DNA from 3 places in the Dactylosporangium sp. NBC_01737 genome. Region 1 is predicted to be linked to each of the others. Evidence: predicted binding sites of a transcription regulator. Region 1 holds the regulator's gene; each other region holds the start of a gene.
What was found. The regulator HrcA, encoded in region 1, represses chaperone genes, less so after heat shock. The targets are predictions, from matches to a motif close to GGTTNGCACNCTCNNNNNGAGNGTGCNAACC.
Positions count from the first base shown of each region.

Region 2: the regulator HrcA is predicted to act here: its motif matches at 1,006-1,036, upstream of groL (chaperonin GroEL).
Region 3: the regulator HrcA is predicted to act here: its motif matches at 1,035-1,065, upstream of groES (co-chaperone GroES).

Region 1 is NZ_CP109153.1:3,732,136-3,739,743, forward strand. It holds gene OHA72_RS16815 (VldE C-terminal domain-containing protein) at 1-363, opposite strand, end outside; gene OHA72_RS16820 (enoyl-CoA hydratase-related protein) at 456-1,232, opposite strand; gene hemW (radical SAM family heme chaperone HemW) at 1,250-2,446, shown strand; gene OHA72_RS16830 (DUF4870 domain-containing protein) at 2,517-3,119, opposite strand; gene hrcA (heat-inducible transcriptional repressor HrcA) at 3,305-4,327, shown strand; gene dnaJ (molecular chaperone DnaJ) at 4,360-5,484, shown strand; gene OHA72_RS16845 (16S rRNA (uracil(1498)-N(3))-methyltransferase) at 5,579-6,274, shown strand; gene OHA72_RS16850 (SDR family NAD(P)-dependent oxidoreductase) at 6,327-7,064, opposite strand; gene OHA72_RS16855 (histidine triad nucleotide-binding protein) at 7,098-7,448, shown strand; gene OHA72_RS16860 (serine hydrolase domain-containing protein) at 7,445-7,608, shown strand, end outside.
Region 2 is NZ_CP109153.1:2,566,318-2,573,925, forward strand. It holds gene groL (chaperonin GroEL) at 1-926, opposite strand, end outside; gene OHA72_RS11175 (DUF5994 family protein) at 1,204-1,644, shown strand; gene OHA72_RS11180 (SPFH domain-containing protein) at 1,697-2,374, opposite strand; gene OHA72_RS11185 (fatty acid desaturase family protein) at 2,563-3,606, shown strand; gene OHA72_RS11190 (GAF and ANTAR domain-containing protein) at 3,744-4,370, shown strand; gene OHA72_RS11195 (GAF and ANTAR domain-containing protein) at 4,411-5,136, shown strand; gene OHA72_RS11200 (hypothetical protein) at 5,153-5,329, opposite strand; gene OHA72_RS11205 (hypothetical protein) at 5,529-5,900, opposite strand; gene OHA72_RS11210 (hypothetical protein) at 5,864-6,112, opposite strand; gene OHA72_RS11215 (VOC family protein) at 7,072-7,443, opposite strand; gene OHA72_RS11220 (suppressor of fused domain protein) at 7,492-7,608, opposite strand, start outside.
Region 3 is NZ_CP109153.1:3,035,323-3,042,930, forward strand. It holds gene OHA72_RS13570 (class I SAM-dependent methyltransferase) at 1-141, opposite strand, end outside; gene OHA72_RS13575 (hypothetical protein) at 145-912, opposite strand; gene groES (co-chaperone GroES) at 1,143-1,457, shown strand; gene groL (chaperonin GroEL) at 1,550-3,190, shown strand; gene OHA72_RS13590 (molybdopterin-dependent oxidoreductase) at 3,370-4,791, shown strand; partial or broken gene OHA72_RS13595 (WhiB family transcriptional regulator) at 5,034-5,399, opposite strand; gene OHA72_RS13600 (helix-turn-helix transcriptional regulator) at 5,580-6,338, shown strand; gene OHA72_RS13605 (DUF5319 domain-containing protein) at 6,402-6,794, opposite strand; gene guaB (IMP dehydrogenase) at 6,961-7,608, shown strand, end outside.

The sequences.
Region 1 (7,608 bases):
CCGCTGCTGGAACAGGCCGATCGAGTCGCGGTCGCCGCCGCTGAGGTTCTCCAGCTTCGACTCCTGCCAGGCGGTGGCGAGGGCGACGACCAGGGCCCGCTGCGGCACGCCGCGGCGCAGCCCGACGGCGGTGATGGTGGCGGCGTTGGCGACCTGCTCGGCGTCGAGCGCCACGGCGCTGTCGGCGCCCGAGGAGGTCGCGGCGGCACTGACCGACGCGTTGCCGGCGTTGACGACGCAGGCGCGGCCTGGCGGCAGCAGCTGCGGCAGGTGGTCGCCGATCCGCTGCACGAGCACGTAGACGCCGACGGCCGCTACGACGACGAGAGTCGTCAGCACCATCAGCACGTGTCGTGTACGCATCGTCACCTCCCAACCCGAGAACTTGACCAGCGTACGTCCCGTGTGCCACTGCCTCCCCGCGGTACACACGAGGTCGAGGCGAGTAGGACCGTTCAGACGACGCCGTCAGGGATCCAGTTTGGGTCTCTTTTGTCCCTGAATGCCGTGATTCCCTCGATTCCCTCCGCCGAACCGAAATACGACACGGACAGCTCGGTCATGGCCGCAACCTCGTCACGGAACGTGTCGGCTTTCCGTCGGCGCAACAGCTCCTTGGTGCCGCGCAGGGCACCCGGCGCTCCCCGTACCAACGCCGCGACGAAGGACGCGACGGCCGCGTCGACCTCCTCGGCCGGCACCGCCGCCGTGACCAGTCCGATCTCCCGCGCCCGGGCACCGTCGAACGTCGCGCCGGTCAGGAACAGCTCGGTCGCGGCGCGCGGGGACAGCCGCGGCAGCACAGTGGCGGAGATCACTGCCGGGATCACGCCGATGCGCACCTCGGAGAACGCGAACGTCGCCTCCAGGGAGCACACCGCGAGGTCCGCGGCGGCGATGAGACCCAGGCCGCCGGCCCGGGCCGGCCCGGTCAGCCGCGCGACGACCGGCTTCGGGCCCTCCCAGATCGCGGTGAGCACCTCGCCGAGGCGGTTGATCGGCGGCCTGCCCGACCCGAACGCGGCGGCGGTCTCCTTGAGATCCGCCCCGGAGCAGAAGACCGGGCCGGTGTGGGTGAGGACCACGACCCGCACCGCGTCGTCCTGCGCGGCGGCCGCGAGCGCGGCCAGGAGCTCCTCGATCAGGGCCGTCGACAGCGCGTTGCGGTTCGACGGGCTGTCGAGCGTGACCGTCGCCACGCCGTGCGCCGTCTGTGACCGTACGAGTGGCATGCGGGCACACTAGTGAAATGCCCGGAACACTGCCAGAAGGCGAGCCGATCCCGCGCGACGGCGCGCTGCCCGACGGGGTCGCCGACGCGGCGGGGGAGGCCGGGTTCGGGGTCTACGTCCACGTCCCGTTCTGCGCCACGCGCTGCGGCTACTGCGATTTCAACACCTACACCGCCGACGAGGGCGTGCTCAGCGCCGGCTACGCCGAGCAGGTCCTGGACGAGCTGGCCCTCGCCGCGAAGGTGGTCGCGCCGCCCCGGGTCGACACGGTCTTCTTCGGCGGCGGCACACCGACGCTGCTGCCGCCGTCGGAGCTGGGCCGGATCCTCGACGGCATCGACCGCACCTGGGGCCTGGCCGGCGACGCCGAGGTGACCACGGAGGCCAACCCGGAGTCGGTCGACGCGGCCGGCCTGCGGCAGCTGCGCGCGGCCGGGTTCAACCGGATCTCGCTCGGCATGCAGTCGGTGGCGCCCGGGGTCCTGGCGGTGCTCGACCGCCGGCACACGCCGGGACGGCCCGCGGCCGCGGTCGCCGAGGCGCACGCCGCCGGATTCGAGCGCGTGAATCTGGATCTGATCTACGGTACGCCCGGCGAACGGCCCTCCGACTTCGCCGCGTCGCTGCGCACGGTGATCGATTCCGGGGTCGACCATGTCAGCGCCTACGCGCTCATCGTCGAGGACGGCACGCGGCTGGCGGCACGCATGCGCCGTGGGGAACTGCCGTTCCCCGACGACGACGTCGCCGCCGACCGCTATCTGGCCGCCGAACAGGCCCTCACCGAGGCGGGGATGTCCTGGTACGAGGTGTCGAACTGGTCCCGCGACTCGCCCTGCCGGCACAACGAGCTCTACTGGCGCGGCGGCGACTGGTGGGGGCTCGGGCCGGGCGCGCACAGCCACGTGCGGGGCGTGCGGTGGTGGAACGTGAAGCACCCGCACACGTACGCGGCGCGGCTGGCGGACTCGGCGTCGCCGGGGCAGGCCCGCGAGGTGCTGACGCCGGACGAGCGGCACATGGAGGACGTCCTGCTGCGCATCCGCCTCGCCGACGGGCTGCCGCTGGGGGTGCTGGACGCCGCCGGGCTGGCCGGGGCGCGGGAGTGCCTCGCCGACGGGCAGCTGGACCCGGCCGCGTTCGAGGCCGGCCGGGCGGTGCTGACCCTGCGCGGCCGCCTGCTCGCCGACGGGGTCGCCAGGGCCTTGACCTGACCCCTCCGGCACGCGGAAAGGGGCGGCCGGGGCCGCCCCTTGAGTGTCAACGCGTGCGTCTTTGACGTGATTACTTGATGAAGCGGTACGTCATCGGGTAGCGGTACAGCTCGCCGCCGTTGGCCTTCATGCCGGCGATGATCGCGAACACGATGATGATGATCCACGGCACGATCAGCGTGAGGCCGAACGTGCACACGGAGAGCAGGGCACCCACGAACAGGATGATGCCCCACGTGATGTGGAAGTTGAGCGCCTCGTTGGCGTGCGCCTTGACCGTGGGCGACTCGTTGCCCTTGGCGAGCAGTGCGATGAGCGGGGCGATGAAGCCGATGAAGATGCCACCGAAGTGGGCGATCAGGGCCCAGGTCTTCTCGTCGCTGTTGGCGTAGCCGACCGGACCGGCGCCACCGTACTGGCCAGGCTGCTGGTAGCCGTACTGGCCCGGCTGCTGGTAGCCACCGGGCTGCTGGTAGCCACCCGGCTGCTGGTAGGCGTTCGGGTCCTGGTAGCCGGCGCCACTGGTGGGCGGCGGGTAGCCGCCACCGGAGACCGGCGGCTGCTGACCGTAGTCGGGGCCCGGCGGCGGATACTGTGCCCCGCCCGGCATCGAATAGGGGTTGTTGGGGTCCTGCGGTACGCCGTATTCCCCGGGGCGAGGTGGTTCACTCATGGGGGCCACGGTAGGGGTACCGATCAAGTATGGCCAGCGACGCGGCATGACTTCTTTGGGACAAACTTGGCGCAGACCATCCCAATAGCGGCGGTTCGCACACATGACGATCATTCCGTGGGCGGCGGGGGCGACGTAGACTGGCACTCGCAAAGTGGGAGTGCCAGTTTCCTGAGGAGGTGCGCATGGCTCTCGACGAGCGCAAACTCGAGGTGCTGCGCGCCATCGTCGAGGACTATGTCGCCACCCAGGAGCCGGTCGGCAGCAAGGCCCTCGTGGAGCGGCACAACCTGCGGGTCTCCCCGGCGACCGTCCGCAACGACATGGCCGTCCTCGAGGAGGAGGGCTACATCCGGCAGCCGCACACCAGCGCCGGCCGCGTGCCCACCGACGCCGGTTACCGGCTGTTCGTCGACAAGCTGTCCCGCGTCAAGCCGCTGAGCCCCGCCGAGCGGCGGGCCATCGAGCGGTTCCTGATCGGCGCGGTCGACCTCGACGACGTCGTGCACCGCACCGTGCGGCTGCTCGCGCAGCTCACCCGGCAGGTCGCGGTCGTGCAGTATCCGAGCCTGTCGCGCGCCAGCGTCCGGCACTTCGAGCTGGTGCCGATCTCCACCACCCGGCTGATGGTGGTCATGATCGCCGAGACCGGCCGGGTCGAGCAGCGCCTCGTCGACCTGCCCGGCCCGATCCCCGCCGACGACGTCACCGAGCTGCGCCGCAGGATCAACGAGAAACTGGTCGGCAAGCGCCTCGTCGACACCCCGCCCCTGGTCGAGGCGCTCCTCGAGGAGACCGCGCCGGGCCTGCGCCCGCCGATGACCGCCCTGTCGACCGTGCTGCTGGAGACCCTGGTGGAGCGCACCGAGGAGCGCATCGCCCTCGCCGGCACCGCCAACCTCGCCCGCGGCGGCCTGCTGGACTTCCAGGGCTCGCTGCGCCCGATCCTCGAGGCGCTCGAGGAGGAGGTCATCCTCCTCAAGCTCTTCGGTGAGGTCGAGCCGAGCATGACCCGCGTCCGCATCGGCGACGAGAACGAGATCGAAGACCTGCGCAGCGCCTCGATCGTGGCGACCGGCTACGGGCCGGGCTCCATCGTCGTGGGCGGCATGGGTGTGCTGGGGCCGACCCGGATGGACTACCCCGGCAACATCGCCACGGTGCGCGCCGTGGCACGCTACGTCGGCGATCTGCTGGGACAAAGTTGAACCTCATGGACGAGTCAGGGGCATAGGACTCAGTGGCGAAGGACTACTACGGGATTCTCGGTGTCAAGCGGGACTCCACGGCCGATGAGATCAAGCGCGCCTACCGGCGGTTGGCGCGCGAGTTCCACCCGGACGTCAACCCGGACCCCGTGGCACAGGAGAAGTTCAAGGAGATCAACGCGGCCTACGAGGTGCTGTCCGACCCGCGCAAGCGGGAGATGGTCGACCTCGGCGGCGACCCGCTGGCGCCCGGTGGCGGCGGTGGCGGCCCGCAGGGCGGCGCGTTCGTCGGCTTCCAGGACATCATGGACGCGTTCTTCGGCACGACCGCCAGCCGCGGGCCACGCCCGCGGATCCGGCCGGGCGCCGACGCGATCCTGCGGCTCGACCTGGACCTGCACGAGACCGCGTTCGGCGTCGAGGCACCGATCACGGTCGACACCGCGGTCGTCTGCACGACCTGCGCCGGCGCCGGCACCGCGCCCAACACCCACCCGACCACCTGCGAGATCTGCGGCGGCCGTGGCGAGGTCCAGTCGGTGCAGCGCACGTTCCTCGGCCAGGTCGTCTCGGCCCGGCCGTGCTCGGCCTGCCAGGGCTTCGGCACCGTCATCCCGCACCCGTGCGCGACCTGCGGCGGCGACGGCCGGGTCCGCACCCGCCGCACGCTGACCGTGAAGATCCCCTCCGGGGTCGAGGACGGCATGCGCATCCGCCTCGCCCAGCAGGGCGAGGTCGGCCCCGGCGGCGGCCCGCCCGGCGACCTGTATGTCGAGATCCACGAGCGCCCGCACGACGTGTATTCGCGCAAGGACGACGACCTGCACTGCCGGGTCACGGTCCCGATGACGGCGGCGGCGCTCGGCACCCGGCTGACGATCAAGACCCTCGACGGCGAGGAGACGGTCGACGTCAAGGCCGGCACCCAGCCCAACCAGACGCTGCGCATCCGCGGCAAGGGCGTCCCGCACCTGCGCGGCGCCGGCCGCGGCGACCTGCACGTCCACCTCGACGTGCGGACCCCGACGCGCCTGGAGCCGGAGCAGGAGAAGCTGCTGCGCGACTTCGCCCGCACCCGCGGCGAGGAGGTCGCCGAGCTGTCCAAGCAGGGCGGCTTCTTCTCCCGGGTGCGTGATGCCTTCAATGGACACGCGTGAGTGTTCCGGAGCGTTGCGGTGGACGCTCACGCGTGAGCGTTGCGGGGCGTAGCGGTGGGCGTTCACGTGTGCTTTCCGCGTCTGGTATCGCGGCGTGAGCCTGCCGCTCTTCCTGGTTCCCGCGCTGCCGTCCGGGGACCGGTGGCGGCTGGACGGCCCTGAGGGGCACCACGCGGCCAACGTGCAGCGTCTCTCCGCAGGGGAGGCGCTGCTGTTGTCCGACGGCCGTGGCGGCCTGCTGCGAGCCGTGGTCTCCGCCGCGCACAAGGGTGCCCTGGACGTCGACCTCCTCGACCGGGAGTTCGTGCCGCCGCACGATCCCCAGGTCACCGTCGTGCAGGGGATCGCGAAGGGCGAGCGGGCGGAGCTCGCCGTGCAGCTCATGACCGAGCTCGGCGTCGACCGCATCGTGCCGTGGCAGGCGGCGCGCAGCATCGCCCGGTGGAAGGACGCCAAGCCGGTCGAGCGGTGGCGCTCCACGGTCCGCGAGGCGGTCAAGCAGTCCCGCCGGGCCTGGCTGCCCGAGGTCACCGACGCGCGGACCACGAAGCAGCTGACCCTGACCGGCACGGTGCTCCTGCTGCACGAGGAGGCGTCGGTACCGCTCTCCGCCGTCCCCCTCGCCGGCGACATCACCCTGGTCGTCGGCCCGGAGGGCGGGATCGCGCCGGAGGAGCTGGCCGCGTTCACGGACGCGGTGCCGGTCCGGCTGGGCCGCGAGATCCTGCGCACGTCGACCGCCGGGGCCGCCGCGCTCGCCGCCCTGTCGATCCGCCTCGGCCGCTGGTGACCCGCCGCCGGCTGGTCAGCTGAAGCCGACAGGTCAGCGGAAGCCGTCCGGGTCAGCGGAAGTAGGACGCACCGTTCAGGTCGAGCACGGCACCCGACGACCACTGCGAACCGGCGAGGAACAGGACCGCCTCGGCGACCTCCTCGGGCCGGGCGACCCGGTTGAACGGGCTCTGCGCCCGGATCGCCGCACCGTCGCCGGCGTCCATGATGGCGTTGCCCATGTCGGTGGCGACGAACCCGGGCGCGACCGCGTTGACCGCGATCCCGCGCGGCGCGAGCGCCAGGGCCAGGGACTGGGTCAGTGAGTTCAGGCCGGCCTTCGCGGCGCCGTACGCCGGGTAACGGGGCTCGCCACGGTACGCGCCGCGGGAGGACACGTTGACGATCCTGCCGCCGTCGCCGAGGTGCCGGGCGGCGCACCAGCAGACGTTGGCCGGGCCGGTCAGGTTGGCCGCCAGGGTCCGCTGCCAGGCCTCCTGCCAGGCAACGTAGCCCTGCTCCAGGATCGGGTGCTCGAGCGCGACGGCCGCGTTGTTGACCACGACGTCGAGGCCGCCGAGGGACAGGGCCGCGCCGTCGACGAACGCCTGGACCGCGCCGGGGTCGGCGAGGTCACCGGAGACGATCACGTGGCCGTCGCCGGGCAGCGCGTCGCGGACCTTCTCCGCGAGCTCGGCGGAGTCGCGGTGGTGCACCGCCACCACGTCGCCCCGTGCGGCGAACGCCTGCGCGATCGCCTCGCCGATACCGCGGGAAGCCCCTGTCACCAACACCTTGCGTCCAGACATGGCAGCACCCTACAAGCCGAATACGATGCGACTGTGACTGATGACTGCCTGTTCTGCCGCATCGTCGCGGGGGAGATCCCGGCGACGGTGGTCCACGAGACCGACGACACCCTGGCGTTCCGCGACATCGGGGCGAAGGCACCGGTGCACGTGCTGGTGATCCCGAAGGCGCACCACCAGGACGTCGCCGCGCTCGCCGTCGCCGACCCCGGGCTCGCCGGCCGGGTCCTGGCCACGTGCGCCGCGGTCGCTGAGAAGGAGGGGCTGTCCGGGGACGGGTACCGGGTGATCTTCAACACCGGCGGCTTCGGCGGCCAGGAGGTCTTCCACGTCCACGGGCACGTCGTGGGCGGCCGCCCGCTCGGCCCGATGCTGTCGGCATGACGGCGCACGAGCGGTACGAGCGGCTCGCCCGTCAGGTCCAGGCCGATGCGCGGGTCCCGGCGCTGAGCGTGGCGATCCACCGCGCCGACCGGCCGCTGTGGACGTTCACGGTCGGCGCGGATGTCGACGCGGCCAGCCAGCTGCGGATCGGCTCGGTCAC
Region 2 (7,608 bases), 1.2 Mb from region 1:
TTCTCCAACTTCAGGCCCACGGTCTCGGAGATCACCTGGGCGCCGGTCAGGATCGCGAGGTCGGTCAGCATCGCCTTGCGACGGTCGCCGAACCCGGGCGCCTTCACCGCGACGGACTTGAACGTGCCGCGGATCTTGTTCACGATCAGCGTGGCCAGGGCCTCACCGTCGACGTCCTCGGCGATGATCGCCAGAGGCTTGCCGGACTGCATGACCTTCTCCAGGATCGGCAGGAGGTCCTTCACGGTGGAGATCTTCGACTCGACGATGAGGATGTAGGGGTCGTCGAGGACCGTCTCCATCCGCTCGGTGTCGGTGACGAAGTACGGCGAGATGTAGCCCTTGTCGAAGCGCATGCCCTCGGTGAGCTCCAGCTCCAGCCCGAAGGTGTTGCTCTCCTCGACCGTGATGACGCCTTCCTTGCCGACCTTGTCCATCGCCTCGGCGATGATCTCGCCGACCGTGGAGTCACCGGCGGAGATCGACGCGGCCGCCGCGATCTGCTCCTTGGTCTCCACGTCCTTGGCGAGCTTCGACAGCTCCTCGATGACGGAGGCCACCGCCGCCTCGATGCCACGCTTCAGCGCGAGCGGGTTCGCGCCCGCGGCGACGTTGCGCAGGCCCTCGCGGACCAGCGCCTGGGCGAGGACGGTCGCGGTCGTCGTGCCGTCACCGGCGACGTCGTCCGTCTTCTTCGCGACCTCCTTGACCAGCTCGGCGCCGAGCTTCTCATAGGGGTCCTCGAGCTCGATCTCCTTGGCGATGCTCACACCGTCGTTGGTGATGGTGGGCGCGCCCCATTTGGTGTCCAGGACGACGTTGCGGCCCCTCGGGCCGAGCGTCACCTTCACGGTGTCGGCGAGGGTGTTCATACCTCGCTCAAGGCCGCGGCGCGCCTCTTCGCCGAATGCGATCAACTTGGCCATCTGCGTCGTCCTCTGGATCGGTGTGCGTCAGCTCGGACCGACCCTGCGATGACCGTGGCGGACGGTCACAACTGAATGCGGTTGGCACTCGCATAGGGCGAGTGCTAACACCGGTGTAGCACCCGCCCCTGCGAAACACAAGCTCCGGGCGGCGTTCGCGGCCTCGGTACAGGCGTAGGGTGAGCGTGTCGCTTCAGCCCTTGGCGATCGGTCCACCGCCGGTCCTGCCGGTCGTGGCCCGCCCTGATCGACGCCAGCTTGATGGAAGCGGACCGCCGTGCTCACACCCGCCCAGCGCGCCATTGTCGTCCCGCCCGGCCCGCCGTCCTCGCCACGGCTGGAGTTGGCCGAGTCGCGCACCGACCGGTCCGTCCTCGACGGTGCCTGGTGGCCCCGGTCCACGGATCCGGTCGCCGAGCTGCCGGGGCTCGTCGTCGCGCTCGCCGCCCGCTACGGGCCGGTGCACCGGCTGATGCTCAACGCCGACGCGTGGGACACCCGGGTCCGGCGGCTGGCGGTCGACGGCGGGGTCGTGCGGATCGGCTGGTTCAGCACCGTGGACCCGTCGGTCGTGGTCGCCACCACCGACCGCGGCACCCAGATCGACCTGCTCGTCGTGCCACCGGCGACCGGCGAGGACGACGCGAAGGCGATGATGGCCGCGGCCGCCGCGCCCACCAACCGCCTGCGCGCACCGGCCATCCTGCACCCGGCGTAGACACCGCCGCGCCGTTGCCGATGCTCGCGCCTCTGCTTGGTGCGCTGGTCGGTCAGCAGTCCATCGGTGATCGCGGGCCGGCCCAGGTCACGGTGCTCTTCGCCGGGGCCCTGACCCGTGGCTTCGCCGCGCCGCCCGACGGGACGTACAGCGCGGGCGTCACCCCGGCGACGCTGTGGCGCTCCCGCACCTGCCGCGCCATGACCCGGGTGAGCGACGCCGGCAGCCCGAGCTCCTCCAGCTGCACCCGATCGACCCGCACGCCCCACCCGTCGTCGACCGCGGCGACCACCGCGCCGGTGAGCGCCGCGTTGAGGTCGGCACGGTTGGCCAGCAGATCACCGAGGTCCACCCGGCTGATCGCGGCCCGGATCGCGGCGCGGGCGGTCGCCGGCACCGCCCGCTGGTAGTCCTCCACGCCGAACAGCGCCGCGGCCGGGTCGACGACGTGGAACGTCACCAGCGCGTGCAGCCCGACGGCGACCTTGTCCCGGGTGATCACGTCCTGGGCGGCGACATCGGCCACGACCGTCCACAGGCTGACCCGGTGCAGCCGGTCGACGCCCGGCAACACGAACGTCGGGCCGGGGGCCCGTGTCCGCACCCGCGGCCGGCCGAGACGCACGACCACACCGCGCTCGTGCGGCCGGATCACCCGCACCGCCGCGCGCGCCGCCAGAGCGAGACAGCCGATGGCTGCCGCGCACCCGATGATCGCCGGTGCATCCATGGCGCACTTCCTGTCGACGTGCAAGCGGCAAGTGGCGGCGGAGGGGTGGCCTTGATGGTACGCCCGTGCGATGACATGGGCCGACGCCGTGCGGGTGCGGTCCGGCCGGGGTAGCGTTGAGGAGGCCTCCCCAGACCCTGGTGGCGCTGAGATCACCTTTCACGCATCCCACGGTCGGGGACTTCTTCATGAGCACGTATGCGCAGCCCTTACCGGGCGATGTCGGCAGTCAGTACGCCCAACTCTCCCGCCGCGTGAAACAGGCCGGCCTCCTCGAGCGCCGCGGTGGCTACTACGCGACCCGGATCGCGTCCGTCGGCGTCCTGCTGGTGGCCACCTGGACGGCGTTCGTGCTCATCGGCCAGTCCTGGTGGCAGCTGCTCACCGCGGTGCTGCTCGCGGCGCTGTTCACGCAGGTGGGCTTCATCGGCCACGACGCCGGTCACCGCCAGATCTTCCGGTCGCGCCGCGCCAACGATCTGCTCGGCCTGTTCCACGCCAACCTCGCCATCGGGCTGAGCTACGGCTGGTGGATCGACAAGCACAACCGGCACCACGCCAACCCCAACACCGAGGGCGCCGATCCGGACATCGTCGTGGCGCCCCTGGCGTTCACCACCGGCCAGGCCGGTCGGCTGCGCGGGGTACGGGCGGCGTTCGTCCGCGTGCAGGGCTACCTCTTCCTGCCACTGCTGACCCTCGAGGCGATGAGCCTGCACCTCAGCAGCGTCCAGGCGATGTTCCGGGCGAAGCTGCGCCGGCGGCCGACCGAGATCGCGCTGCTGGGCACCCACGCCGTGCTCTACCTGACCGCGGTCTTCGTCGTGCTCAGCCCGCTGCAGGGCCTGGTCTTCATCGCCGTGCACCAGGGGCTGTTCGGCGTGTACCTGGGCAGCGCCTTCGCCCCGAACCACAAGGGCATGCCGATCCTCGACGCCGACAACCAGCTGGACTACCTGCGCCGGCAGGTGCTCACGTCCCGCAACGTGCGGGGCGGCTGGCTCGTCGACACCGCGCTCGGCGGCCTCAACTATCAGATCGAGCACCACCTCTTCCCCAGCATGCCGCGCGCCAACCTGCGCCGCGCCCAGATCCTCGTGCGCCGCTTCTGCGCCGACAACGGCGTCGACTACTGCGAGACCAGCCTGTGGCGGTCGTGGCGCGAGGTCCTGCGGCACCTGGACAGCGTGGGCACCGTGGTACCCGAGGGAGGACTGGCGCCGGGCCGGTGATGCGGCACCGGTGCGGATTGCAGTAGCGTCGGCCGTAGCGATGCCGGTCCCGGCGTCCGGCTGCCCAGGTGCCCGGCAGCGTCCTTCAGCTGTGCGGGCCCAGTGCTGGTTGCGGCGGCGTGCCGGAGGCGGGTGTCATGGTTGATCTGGAGCGGGCCTGCATCGACGCCGTGCGGGCACTGTCCGCCTCAGGCGTCGGGGTGAGCGTGATGGCCGACGACGGGGTCCACGGCATGGCAGCCGCGTCCGACGCGCACACCGCAATGGTCGAGGACCTCCAGTTCACCTACGGGGAAGGTCCGTGCATCGACGCGTTCGCCAGCGGCCTCCCGGTGCTGGTGTCCGATCTCACCGACGGCGCCGCCCGGCAGTGGCCGGTCTACGCCCCCGCCGTGCGGGCCGAGGGGATCAGCGCCGTGTTCGCCTTCCCGCTGCAGATCGGCGCGGCCCGGCTGGGCGTGGTCGACGTGCTCCGGACCAGCCCCGGCCCCTTGTCCCGGGCCGACCTCGGTCGTGCCCTCACCGTCGCCGACCAGATGGTGACGTTGCTGTTGGACGGCCAGGAGCGCGGTGACGGCGCGGGCGTCGGGCACCGGGCCGAGCTCTTCCAGGCGCAGGGGATGGTCAGCGTCCAGCTGTGCGTCGCGCTCGCCGAGGCCATGGTCCGGATCCGCGCACACGCCTACGCCGAGAACCGTCCGTTGAGCGAGGTGGCCGCTGACATCGTGGCCCGGCGGCTGCGCTTCGACATCGGGCGCCCATGACCGACCACACGACATCCGCAGGGAAGGCCGGGAAGCTGTCATGACCACCGTATCCGAGCAACGGCTGGCGGAGATCTTCGTCGAGGTCGCCGACACCCTCGTCGCCGAGTTCGACCTGATCGAGTTCCTGCAGATGCTCGCCGACCGGGCGGCCAGCCTCGTCGACGACACCACGGTGGGCCTGCTCCTCGCCGACCAGCGGGGCGGGCTGCAGTTCATGGCAGCCTCCGACGAGTCGGCCAAGCTGCTCGAGGTGTTCCAGCTGCAGTGGAGCGACGGACCCTGCCTGGACGCGTTCCGCACCGCCTCCGCCGTCGTCAACGCCGACCTGCGCGCCGCGGGTGACCGCTGGCCCCGCTTCGCCGCCTACGCGAGCGCCGCCGGGTTCTGCTCCGTGCACGCGTTTCCGCTCCGCCTGCGGGAGGACGTCATCGGCGCGATGGGCCTCTTCGGTACCCAGAACGCCGTGTTCGACGACGCCGACGTGCAGATCATCCAGGCGATGGCCGACGTGGCCGCCATCGGCCTGCTGCAGGAACGCGCGATCCGCCGTGGCGAGCTGCTCACCGAGCAGCTGCAGGGCGCGCTGAACAGCCGCATCGTCATCGAGCAGGCCAAGGGCGCCGTCGCCCAGGCATTCCACATCTCCGTGGACGAGGCCTTCGAGCTGCTGCGCGCCAACGCCCGGCGCACCAACCGCCGCCTCGGCGAGGTCGCGCGCGTCGCGGTCACCGACATGCGTGGCCTGGGCGACCTGACCGCCTAGCTTGCCGGCTTTCCGCTCAGGCCGGCTCTTCTTCTCGGGTCAGGTCGGCCACGTCGAGCTTGAGCAGGTTGAGCAGGCCCGAGTTCTTGGCGGTGTCGATCTCGTCCGGCATCGTCCGGTCGACCCAGTCCGCCCGGTCGTTCTGCCCGCGACTGCGCAGGATGGCAAGGATCTTGGATTTCGCGACGGTCATGGTTACTCCCGAAATGGTGACTGCTGGACGGTGGTCATCAGTCAGCCGGGGATCACCGTCTACGGTGCGGCCAAAGGAGAACGTCGCCCGGTTCCGGGCGCCTGTGTCGATTCTACGCCCGCCCCGCCGTGACGCCCGCGGCCCGGCGACGTGTGGCGTCGCCGGGCCGCGGTATCGGGTGCCGCGGTGCTCGCATTGATCAGGTGACGGTCAGCTTCAACGACTTGAAGTTGTCCCGGCCGTCAACGTCGCCGTAGCAGTCCGTGTCGTCGTGCTCTCTGTCCGTGATGCTGGTGAACACGTGGATCACCGTCTCGATCTGGGCGCCGGCGGGGAAGGTGGCCGACGTCCCGGTGAAGTCGACCTTGGTGTCCTTGCCGACCTGGAGCTTCGGCAGCTCGCAGCGGAGGGTGACCTCGAAGTTGTCGATGAGCCGGCAGTTGCCGGGCGGGTTCTTCAGCGAGATCCCGTTGGGCACCCTGAGCCGGAGCACCGGCTGCTGCGCCGTCGGACCGGCGTTGTGGGTCGTCGCGGTCAGCGTCCCGGTGATCTCGGCGCCGTTGACGCGCACGGAGTGTCCGCGAGCTTCACGCCGAGGTCGGTCAGCCGCGGGTTCTGCGGCATCGCCGTCGGGCCGCCGGTCTGCGCGAACGCCGCGCCGGCCCACGAGTACGCGCGCCAGTGGTAGTCCGTCACCGGCTGCTCGTCGTCGATGCAGCAGATCACCCGATCGCCGAGCTCCGCCTCGACCGAGGCGCCGGCGACGCGGATGTCGCGGATCACCTCGGGCCGCCCCGTCGTTGTCGACGTCGGCGTAGACCACCTTCTTGATCGAGGTGACACCGATCCGCGAGAGCTCGGCAACCTCGTCGGACGCCTTCGTCCTGCCCTTGCTGAACTGCCGTTGCCCGCTCGGGCACAGCTGCTGGTTCAGGTCCGGGTCGGCCCACTTCGGCAGGTCGAGCGCCGCGTTGCCGAGGTCCGTCTGGCTGATCCTGCCGTCGGACGCCGCCTTGGTCGGCGCCGCCGTCGGCTCCGTGCCCGGCGTCGCCGACCCGCTGACCGTCGCGGTCGTCCCCGGGCGAGCGATCGGGGGAAGCTGCGGCGGTGCGGGAGCACTGCGGGAGCACTGCGCGGTCCGGCAGCGCAGGGACGGCGGCGGGATGACACATGCCGCCACAAGGCCTGTGGCGGCGGGCGGCGTCTCAGTCACGCGAACGGCGCCGCGTTTCGGACGAGGCCGTGACGATGAGCGTGGCGGCAGGCGGCGTCCCCGCGTGCGAAACGGCGCCGCGCTTCCCGAAACGACAACCGTCCTTTGCATGGGACGGTGCCGCGCTTCGAACGAGGCGTGCGACGACGAGCGTGGCGGCAGACGGCGTTCCTGTCATGCGAACGGCGCCGCGGGTTTGCGACACGGCGCCCGCACCGCGCTCGAACCGCGCTGTACTTCGGACGAGGCCCGTGGCGACTCGCGTGGCTGCTGGCGGCGTCCCCGCGTGCGAAAACGGCGTCGCGCTTCCCGAAACGACAACCGTCCTTTGCGCAGGACGGTGCCGCGCTTCGGACGAGGCGTGCCACGACGTGCGTGGCGGCAGGCGACGTCCCTGTCGCAGGAATGGCGCCGCGCTTTCGCGAAACGACACCTGTGCTTCCCGCGAACCGTGCCGCGCTCTGTGGAAAGCGGGATCGCGCGGCGGGAGGGGGTGGGGGACGCGTCGGCGTGGGTGGTGGGTTGGAGGTTACGAGGCCGGTAGGTGGCAGACGGCTTCGACGTTGTTGCCGTCGGGGTCGCGGAGGAAGGCGCCGAAATAGTCGGGGTGGTATTCGGGGAAGACACGGGGGGCGTGGAGGACCTCGGCGCCGAAGGCGACGCCTGCCTCGTGGAAGGCGATGACCGTCGCGCGGTCGGTGGCGGCGAAGGCGACGTGCAGCTCGCGCTGGACGCCGTCGACGGTCACCGGGCCCAGCCAGAAGTCGGGCTTGGTGACGCCGTAACCGGCGACGCCGGGGAACTCCATCATGCGTTTTGCGCCGAGCGGTGCGAGGACCGCGTCGTAGAACGCCTTGCTGGCTGTCAGGTCGGCGACCTGGATCCCGATGTGGTCAAGCATGCCTCCAGTCTATGGAGACGACCGACATTTTCTCCCGGATCGAGGGCCTCAGCCGATCCGTTCGACCACGTTGCCGTCGCCGTCGCGGATGAGGGTTGGGCGGACGTCGACGATCAGGCCCGGGGCCTCTGGGACGGGGGACACGCCGGCCAAGGGGACCAGGAC
Region 3 (7,608 bases), 700 kb from region 1:
CGCCTTGCGCCGCAGCGCCACCTGGGTGAGCGCGGCGGCGGCGAGGTCCGGCGGGAAGCCGGCCGCCCGCAGCGCCGACGCGGCCGCCAAGGGGTCACCGTCGGGCAGTGCCGCGGCGGCTTCGAGCGCCTGTTCGAGCATGCGTTATGAGATCCCTAGGATGCCGCCGGCCTTGCCGAGACTCTTCTTGACCTTGAAGGTATAGCTGTCGCCGGCGTTCGACGAGCCGTGCACCAGCCAGTAGTCGCCCTTGTCCTCCTTGGGCTGGCTCTCGGTCCAGTTCGGCGGGGCCTTCTTGCCGCCGTAGGAACTGGCGATCGAGTGGCTGGAGTAGGAGGCCATGCGCTGGGTATTGCCGTTGTACCAGGCGTTGATGAAGTTGTTCACGTAACTTCCGGGGTCCGACGGGTACTCGGTCTTCTCGATCACGACGTCGGTGACGGCCTGCGGCTTGCCCAGGTTGTGCTCGTCGATCGTGACCTGGAGCTGGTCACCGTGGTCGTTGCGCAGGATGCAGTCGGAGCCGTCCTTCTTGACGTACTTCCAGTTGCTGTCGGCGCCCTTCTCGATGTACTGGAAGTTGGACACGGCGCCGCTGCCGGCGAGCTGCTTGATCCGGCCGGAGTCGTTCTTGGCCCAGGCGGAGACGACGGCCTGGCAGTAGCCCTTGGCGTCACCCGGGTAGGCGGGGGCGGCGCTCTTGTCCGTGCCGGCGCTCTGACTGCCGCCGCTGCCGCCGGTGGGCGTGGCACCGCCGCCGCTGCCGCCGGGGCCCTCGCCGAACGCGGCGGAGTCCGACGGGCCGGTGCTGGACCCGGCCGCGACCGTGCCACCGTCGTCCTTCTTGCCGCAGGCAGTGAGGGAACCCACGGTCAGGACGGTGACGATCAGCGTGCCGAGCAGCCTCTTCATACCGCCGAGCGTAGATCTCCCACGGTGTCCCCGCCCGTGTGCGTCGCGTAGCCGACGACGGGTGATTTCGTGGCGTGTTTGGCACTCTCCTTGACGGAGTGCTAGCCAGCGACATAACCTCCGATTAGCACTCTCGTGTCGAGGGTGCCAGCCAACCGGCTGGAGCCGGCACCCGCGACGACGGCTTCACCGGGCACTCGATAGCGTAAGATTCAATACCCCAGGAGGGTATGCCCGTGACTACCGCGACGAAGGTTGCGATCAAGCCGCTCGAGGACCGCATTCTGGTCCAGGCCAACGAGGCTGAGACGACCACCGCCTCGGGCATCGTCATCCCGGACACCGCCAAGGAGAAGCCCCAGGAGGGCACCGTCCAGGCAGTGGGCCCCGGTCGTATCGACGACAAGGGCAACCGGGTCCCGATCGACGTCAAGGTCGGCGACACCGTCATCTACTCGAAGTACGGCGGCACCGAGGTCAAGTGGGGCGGCCAGGAGTACCTCGTGCTCTCCGCCCGTGACGTCCTCGCGGTCATCGAGAAGTGACCCAGACCAAGTAGAGCAGTGGCCACCGCCCCGGACCCGTGCGCGCAGCGCTGGCGGCCGGGGCGGTGTCGCTTTGAAGGGACATCACACGCATGGCGAAGATCCTGAGCTTCTCCGACGAGGCGCGCCACCTGCTGGAGCACGGCGTCAACCGCCTGGCCGACACGGTCAAGGTCACGCTCGGCCCGCGGGGACGCAACGTCGTCCTGGACAAGAAGTTCGGTGCCCCGACCATCACCAACGACGGTGTGACGATCGCGAAAGAGATCGAGCTCACCAACCCTTATGAGAACCTCGGCGCCCAGCTGGTCAAAGAGGTCGCCACCAAGACCAACGACGTCGCCGGTGACGGCACCACCACCGCCACGGTGCTGGCCCAGGCGCTGGTCCGTGAGGGTCTGCGCAACGTGACCGCCGGCACCAACCCGGCGGGCATCAAGCGCGGCATCGACCTGGCGACGGCCGCCGTCGTCAAGGCGCTCAAGGACAAGGCGACCCCGGTCGCCAGCCACACCGAGATCGCTCAGGTCGCCACCATCTCCGCGCAGGACGCCACCATCGGCGACCTGATCGCCTCGGCGATGGAGCGGGTCGGCCGCGACGGCGTCATCACGGTCGAGGAGGGCTCCACCCTCACGACCGAGCTCGAAGTCACCGAGGGCATGCAGTTCGACAAGGGCTACATCTCCCCGCACTTCGTGACCGACGCGGAGTCGCAGGAGGCGGTGCTCGAGGACACCTACGTCCTCGTCACCACCCAGAAGATCGCCGCCATCGAGGAGCTGCTGCCGCTGCTGGAGCAGATCGTCAAGGACAACAAGCCACTGCTGATCATCGCCGAGGACGTCGAGGGCCAGGCCCTGTCGACCCTCGTGGTCAACGCCATCCGCAAGACCTTCAAGGTCGTCGCGGTCAAGGCGCCCGGCTTCGGCGACCGGCGCAAGGCCATGCTCCAGGACATCTCGATCCTCACCGGCGCCGAGCTCGTCGCCCCCGAGCTGGGCTACAAGCTCGAGTCGGTCGGCACCGAGGTCCTCGGCAAGGCCCGGCGCATCGTCGTGGGCAAGGAGCTCACCACGATCGTCGACGGCGGCGGCGAGCAGAGCGAGGTCGCAGCGCGGGTCGAGCAGCTCCGCAAGGAGATCGAGGCCTCCGACTCCGACTGGGACAAGGAGAAGCTCAACGAGCGGGTCGCCAAGCTCGCCGGTGGGGTCGCGGTCATCAAGGCCGGCGCCGCCACCGAGGTTGAGATGAAGGAGCGCAAGCACCGCATCGAGGACGCGATCTCCGCGACCAAGGCCGCGGTCCAGGAGGGCATCGTCCCCGGCGGCGGCGCCGCCCTGGCCCAGGTGCTCCCGGTCCTCGACGGCGACCTCGGCCTGACCGGCGACGAGAAGGTCGGTGTCTCGATCGTGCGCAAGGCGCTCGTCGAGCCGCTGCGCTGGATCGCGCAGAACGCGGGCTTCGACGGCTACGTCGTCGTCGGCAAGGTCACCGGGCTCGACTTCGGCCACGGTCTCGACGCCGCCACCGGCGAATACGTCGATCTGGTCAAGTCCGGCATCGTCGACCCGGTGAAGGTGACGCACAGCGCGGTCTCCAACGCCGCGTCGATCGCCGGTCTGCTGCTCACGACCGAGAGCCTGGTCGTGGAGAAGCCGGCCGCCCCGGAGCCCGCCGCAGCAGGCGGTCACGGCCACGGGCACGGCCACTCGCACGGCCCCGGTTTCTAGATGACTGTCGGGGCCCCTCCAAGCGACGGAGGGGCCCCGACAGTTATTAGGGATCGATTACCGCCCTTGGTGGGCGTTGATCCACGGCGCAGACTGGAGCCGTGCATCCTCGTAGGAACGCCGCGCTCGCCGGGCTGGCCGCCGCAGGGGTGGCGCTCGGCGTCGCCGAGGTCGTCGCGATCCTGACCGGCGCGAGCACCTCCCCGCTCGTGTCCGTCGGCGGGGTTGTGATCGACGCGGTGCCCGCGTCCGTCAAGAACTTCGCCGTCGAGGTCTTCTACACCTACGACAAGATCGCGCTGCAGGTCGGCACGCTGCTGATCCTCGCCGTCTTCGCCGCCGTCGTCGGTGTTCTCGCTGCCCGCCGGATGGTGTACGGGTACGCCGGGATCGGGATCTTCGCACTCGTCGGCGCGGTGGCCGCGCTCACCCGCCACGACGCGCCCTGGTATGCGTTCGTGCCCACCCTCACGGGGGCCGTCGCCGGCGCCGCCGTCCTGCACTGGCTGCTCACGCGTCCGCCGGTCGAGACGTACGACGAACGCCGCTTCTTCCTCCGCGCGGCCGGCGGGACCCTCGCCGCCGCGTTCGTCGTGGGGCTGACCGCCCGTTGGTGGGCGACCCGCCGCGGCGTCGAGGCGGACCGGGCCGCCGTGCAGATCCCTCCGGTGCCCGACACCGCCACGCCGCTGCCGCCGGAGGCCGACGCGGGCCTGCCCGACCTGGCGCCGTTCGTCACCCCGAACAAGAACTTCTACCTCATCGACACCACCCTGGTCGTGCCGCAGGTGTCGCCGGAGGACTGGACCCTGCGCATCCACGGCCGGGTCGAGCGACCGCTCACCCTCACCTTCGAGGAGCTGCTCAAGCGTCCGATGATCGAGCGGTACGTGACGCTGGCCTGTGTCTCCAACGAGGTCGGCGGCGGCCTGATCGGCAACGCCAAATGGCAGGGCGTGCGCATCGCCGACCTGCTCGACGAGGTCCGTCCCAAGGCCGGCGCCGACCAGGTGGTCAGCAGGTCCGTCGACGGGTGGACGGCCGGCACCCCGACCGCGGTGCTGCGTGACGGCAGGGACGCGATGCTCGCCATCGCAATGAACGGCGAGCCGCTGCCCATCGCGCACGGTTTCCCGGTCCGCATGGTGGTGCCGGGTCTCTATGGGTACGTGTCGGCCACGAAATGGCTCGCCGAGCTGGAGCTGACGTCGTTCGCCGATTTCGACGCGTACTGGATCAATCGCGGCTGGGCACGGGAAGGCCCGATCAAGACCCAGTCGCGGATCGACACCCCGCGCGACGGCAGCAACCCGGCCGCGGGGCAGGTCATGATCGCCGGGGTCGCCTGGGCGCAGCACCGCGGCATCTCCAAGGTCGAGGTCCGCGTCGACGACGGCCCCTGGCAGCAGGCGAAACTCGCCGCCGTGCCGTCGATCGACACGTGGCGGCAGTGGACGCTGCAGTGGACCGCGACCCCCGGCAAGCACCGGCTGACGGTGCGGGCCACCGACAACGGCGGCGACACCCAGACCGACGCCGTGGCGCCACCGGATCCGGACGGCGCCACCGGATGGCACTCGGTGGAGGTCGAGGTGCGCTGACCCGGCCGGTCCTCCGGCGTGGGCCTTCTTGCGTGGGGTCTCCGGCGTGTGTGCCTTCTTGCGTGGGCTCTCCGGCGTGCCCGGTTTTCCTGCGTGGGCAACACGGCGGGCCCGGCCGATGGCCGGGCCCGATGCGCGTGGTGCGGTGGGTGTTACCTGGCGGCGGGGCGGGCGCGGTCGGCGCCGGCGCGGCGGCGCTGGGCCGGCACGTTCGGCGCGGGATGGGTCCGGACCGTGCGCAGCGGCACCAGCGGCGGCGAGGGACGCAGCCCAAGCTTCGCCTCCAGGCGCGACACGTCGACCGTCGTGCGACCCCGGTCGGCGCAGTCCTCCCAGCCGACGGCCAGCAGCCGCAGGCGCTCGCCCTCGCTGAAACCGCCCCAGACGCCGTACGGCTCACGGGTCGTGAGGGCCTGCGCGGCGCACTGCGCCCGGACCGGGCACGCGCGGCACACGTTCTTCGCCGCGGCCTCACGCCGGCCGCGCGACGCGCCGCGCTCACCGTCCGGGTGGAAGAACTGTGCGCTGTCGCGGCCGCGACACAGACCGAGCCGCTGCCAGTCCCACACGTCCGCGATCGGGCCGGGCAGTCGAGTCACATTCGTCATTCGCCCCTCCTTCCTAGCTTGCGGACTGGAATTCGCGCGTTGCACAAACCCTGTACAACGCGCGAGACCGCCGCAGGTAACGGGATGTCGTCGATCAATTTCTCGCAGGCCAATCGCGGCGAAACCACGTCTAGATCTCGCCATTTCGTGTTTCTCTCTTTGAGAGAGAGGAGCACGACGGTGCGTACGATTTTGGTGTGTGTGCGAACACAGGTCGCGGCACAGACGGTCGCTGCAGCCGCGGCCAGGCTCGGGGTGGCACACGCGGTGCGGACCGCCGTCACGATGGTCGAGGCCCTGGCCCGGCTCAGTGAGCAGCCCGCGGACCTGGTGCTGGCCGACCCGACCTTGGCCCGGCCGGACAGTGCTGAGTTCTCCCGCCGTGTCCTGGCGGTGTCGCCCGGCTCGACGGTGGTCTTCTTCGGCACGGAGGAGCCGCGCGCGGCGGCCGCGGCGATCGCGGCCGGCGCCAGGGCGGTCATCCGGGTCGACACGGCGGACCCGGTGACGACCCTTGCCAAGGCGGTGCTGCTGGTGCTGAGCCAGGTCGGCCGCGGCAGCGGCGACCCGGTGCTGCCCGCGCGGGTCGGCACGCTGAGCCAACCGGCCGGCGGGGTGCTCCCGGCGGGCCGGGGACTGCCCGGCGCCGCGAGGACCGCGGTCGGGATGCCCGGCGCGCGGGTCGTGGGTGCCGGCGTGCCGCAGCAGCGCGGCGACGTGCCCGGCGAACCACCGCGGCGGCGCGTCGAGCTGACCGAGCGTGAGCTGCAGGTGCTGCGTGGCATGGCCGACGGCAAGAGCAACGCCGAGATCGGCCGGGAGCTCTTCGTCTCCGAGGACACGGTCAAGACGCACGCTCGCCGGTTGTTCCGGAAACTGGGAGCGCGTGACCGTGCACATGCCGTCGCTGCGGCCTTCCGTGCCGGTCTGGTGAGTTAGCGCTCCGAGCCATGCCGCGTCGGTACCCCACCCGCGGCAAACCTAAACGAGGGCGCCTCCGGCTCAGCCTTCGTTGTCGTCCGTCGCACTCGCGAGTGCGTCATGGACTCCGTCAGCGTAACCCCGCGCGTACTCCCATGTGACGTAATGGTCAGGGTCCGGATCGAACGCCGGCTCGTGCACCCGCGGCCGGCCCGACGTGAGCAGGTGCTTCAGGTTTCCCCGTAGCAGGTCCCAGTCGAAGTAATGCGGCTCGTGGCAGTCCTCGCACTCGATGACGAGCCCACGGACGCCGATCGCCGTGAGCAGCGCCTGGTAGATCTCGAGGTCGGCAAGGTCCTCGAGAACGTCCTGGCGCTCGGCGGCGGTCAACGGGTCGTCGGCACCACTGTCGTCGAGCTCGGCCGAAGGATCGGCCGGGTCACCGGCGAAGGGGTCGATGGGCTCTTCGTGCACGCCTCAACGGTAGCCCCAATAGCCGCGTGCGTGGGGCTCGGTATGCAGAGCGGTGGTCAGGGCGGAGTTAGCCACGGCACGTCCGGCTATGGCGGAGGGGTGCGCCGCCAGGGCGGAAGTACGATGAGACGCACCCGCCGGACGACCGAGAGCTGGGATGCGCTTCATGGATTTCTCGCCGCGACCTGACGTGATGTCACGCCCTTCCGGCAGCTCCGGGCTGCCGTTGGGCCTGACCTTCGACGACGTGCTGCTGCTGCCAGGTGAGTCCGACGTCGTGCCGAGCGCCGTCGACACCTCCAGCCACGTCACCCGGAACATCACCCTGCGGATCCCGTTGATCTCCAGCGCGATGGACACGGTGACCGAGGCCCGGATGGCGATCGCCATGGCACGGCAGGGCGGCATCGGCACGCTGCACCGCAACCTGTCGATCGAGGACCAGGCGCAGCAGGTCGACCTGGTGAAGCGGTCCGAGGCCGGGATGGTCACCAACCCGATCACCTGCTCGCCCGATGACACCCTCGGCGAGGTCGACAAGCTCTGCGGGCGGTATCGCATCTCCGGCGTCCCGGTCGTCGACGCCGCCGGCCAGCTCGTGGGCATCGTCACCAACCGGGACATGCGGTTCGTCTCCGATCCGTCCACCCCTGTCCGCGACATCATGACCGTCACCCCGCTCTACACCGCGCTCGTCGGGGTCAGCAAGGACGAGGCCCGCGCGCTGCTGCGCAAGCACAAGGTCGAGAAGCTGCCGATCGTCGACAACGCCGGCAAGCTCCGTGGCCTGATCACCGTCAAGGACTTCTCCAAG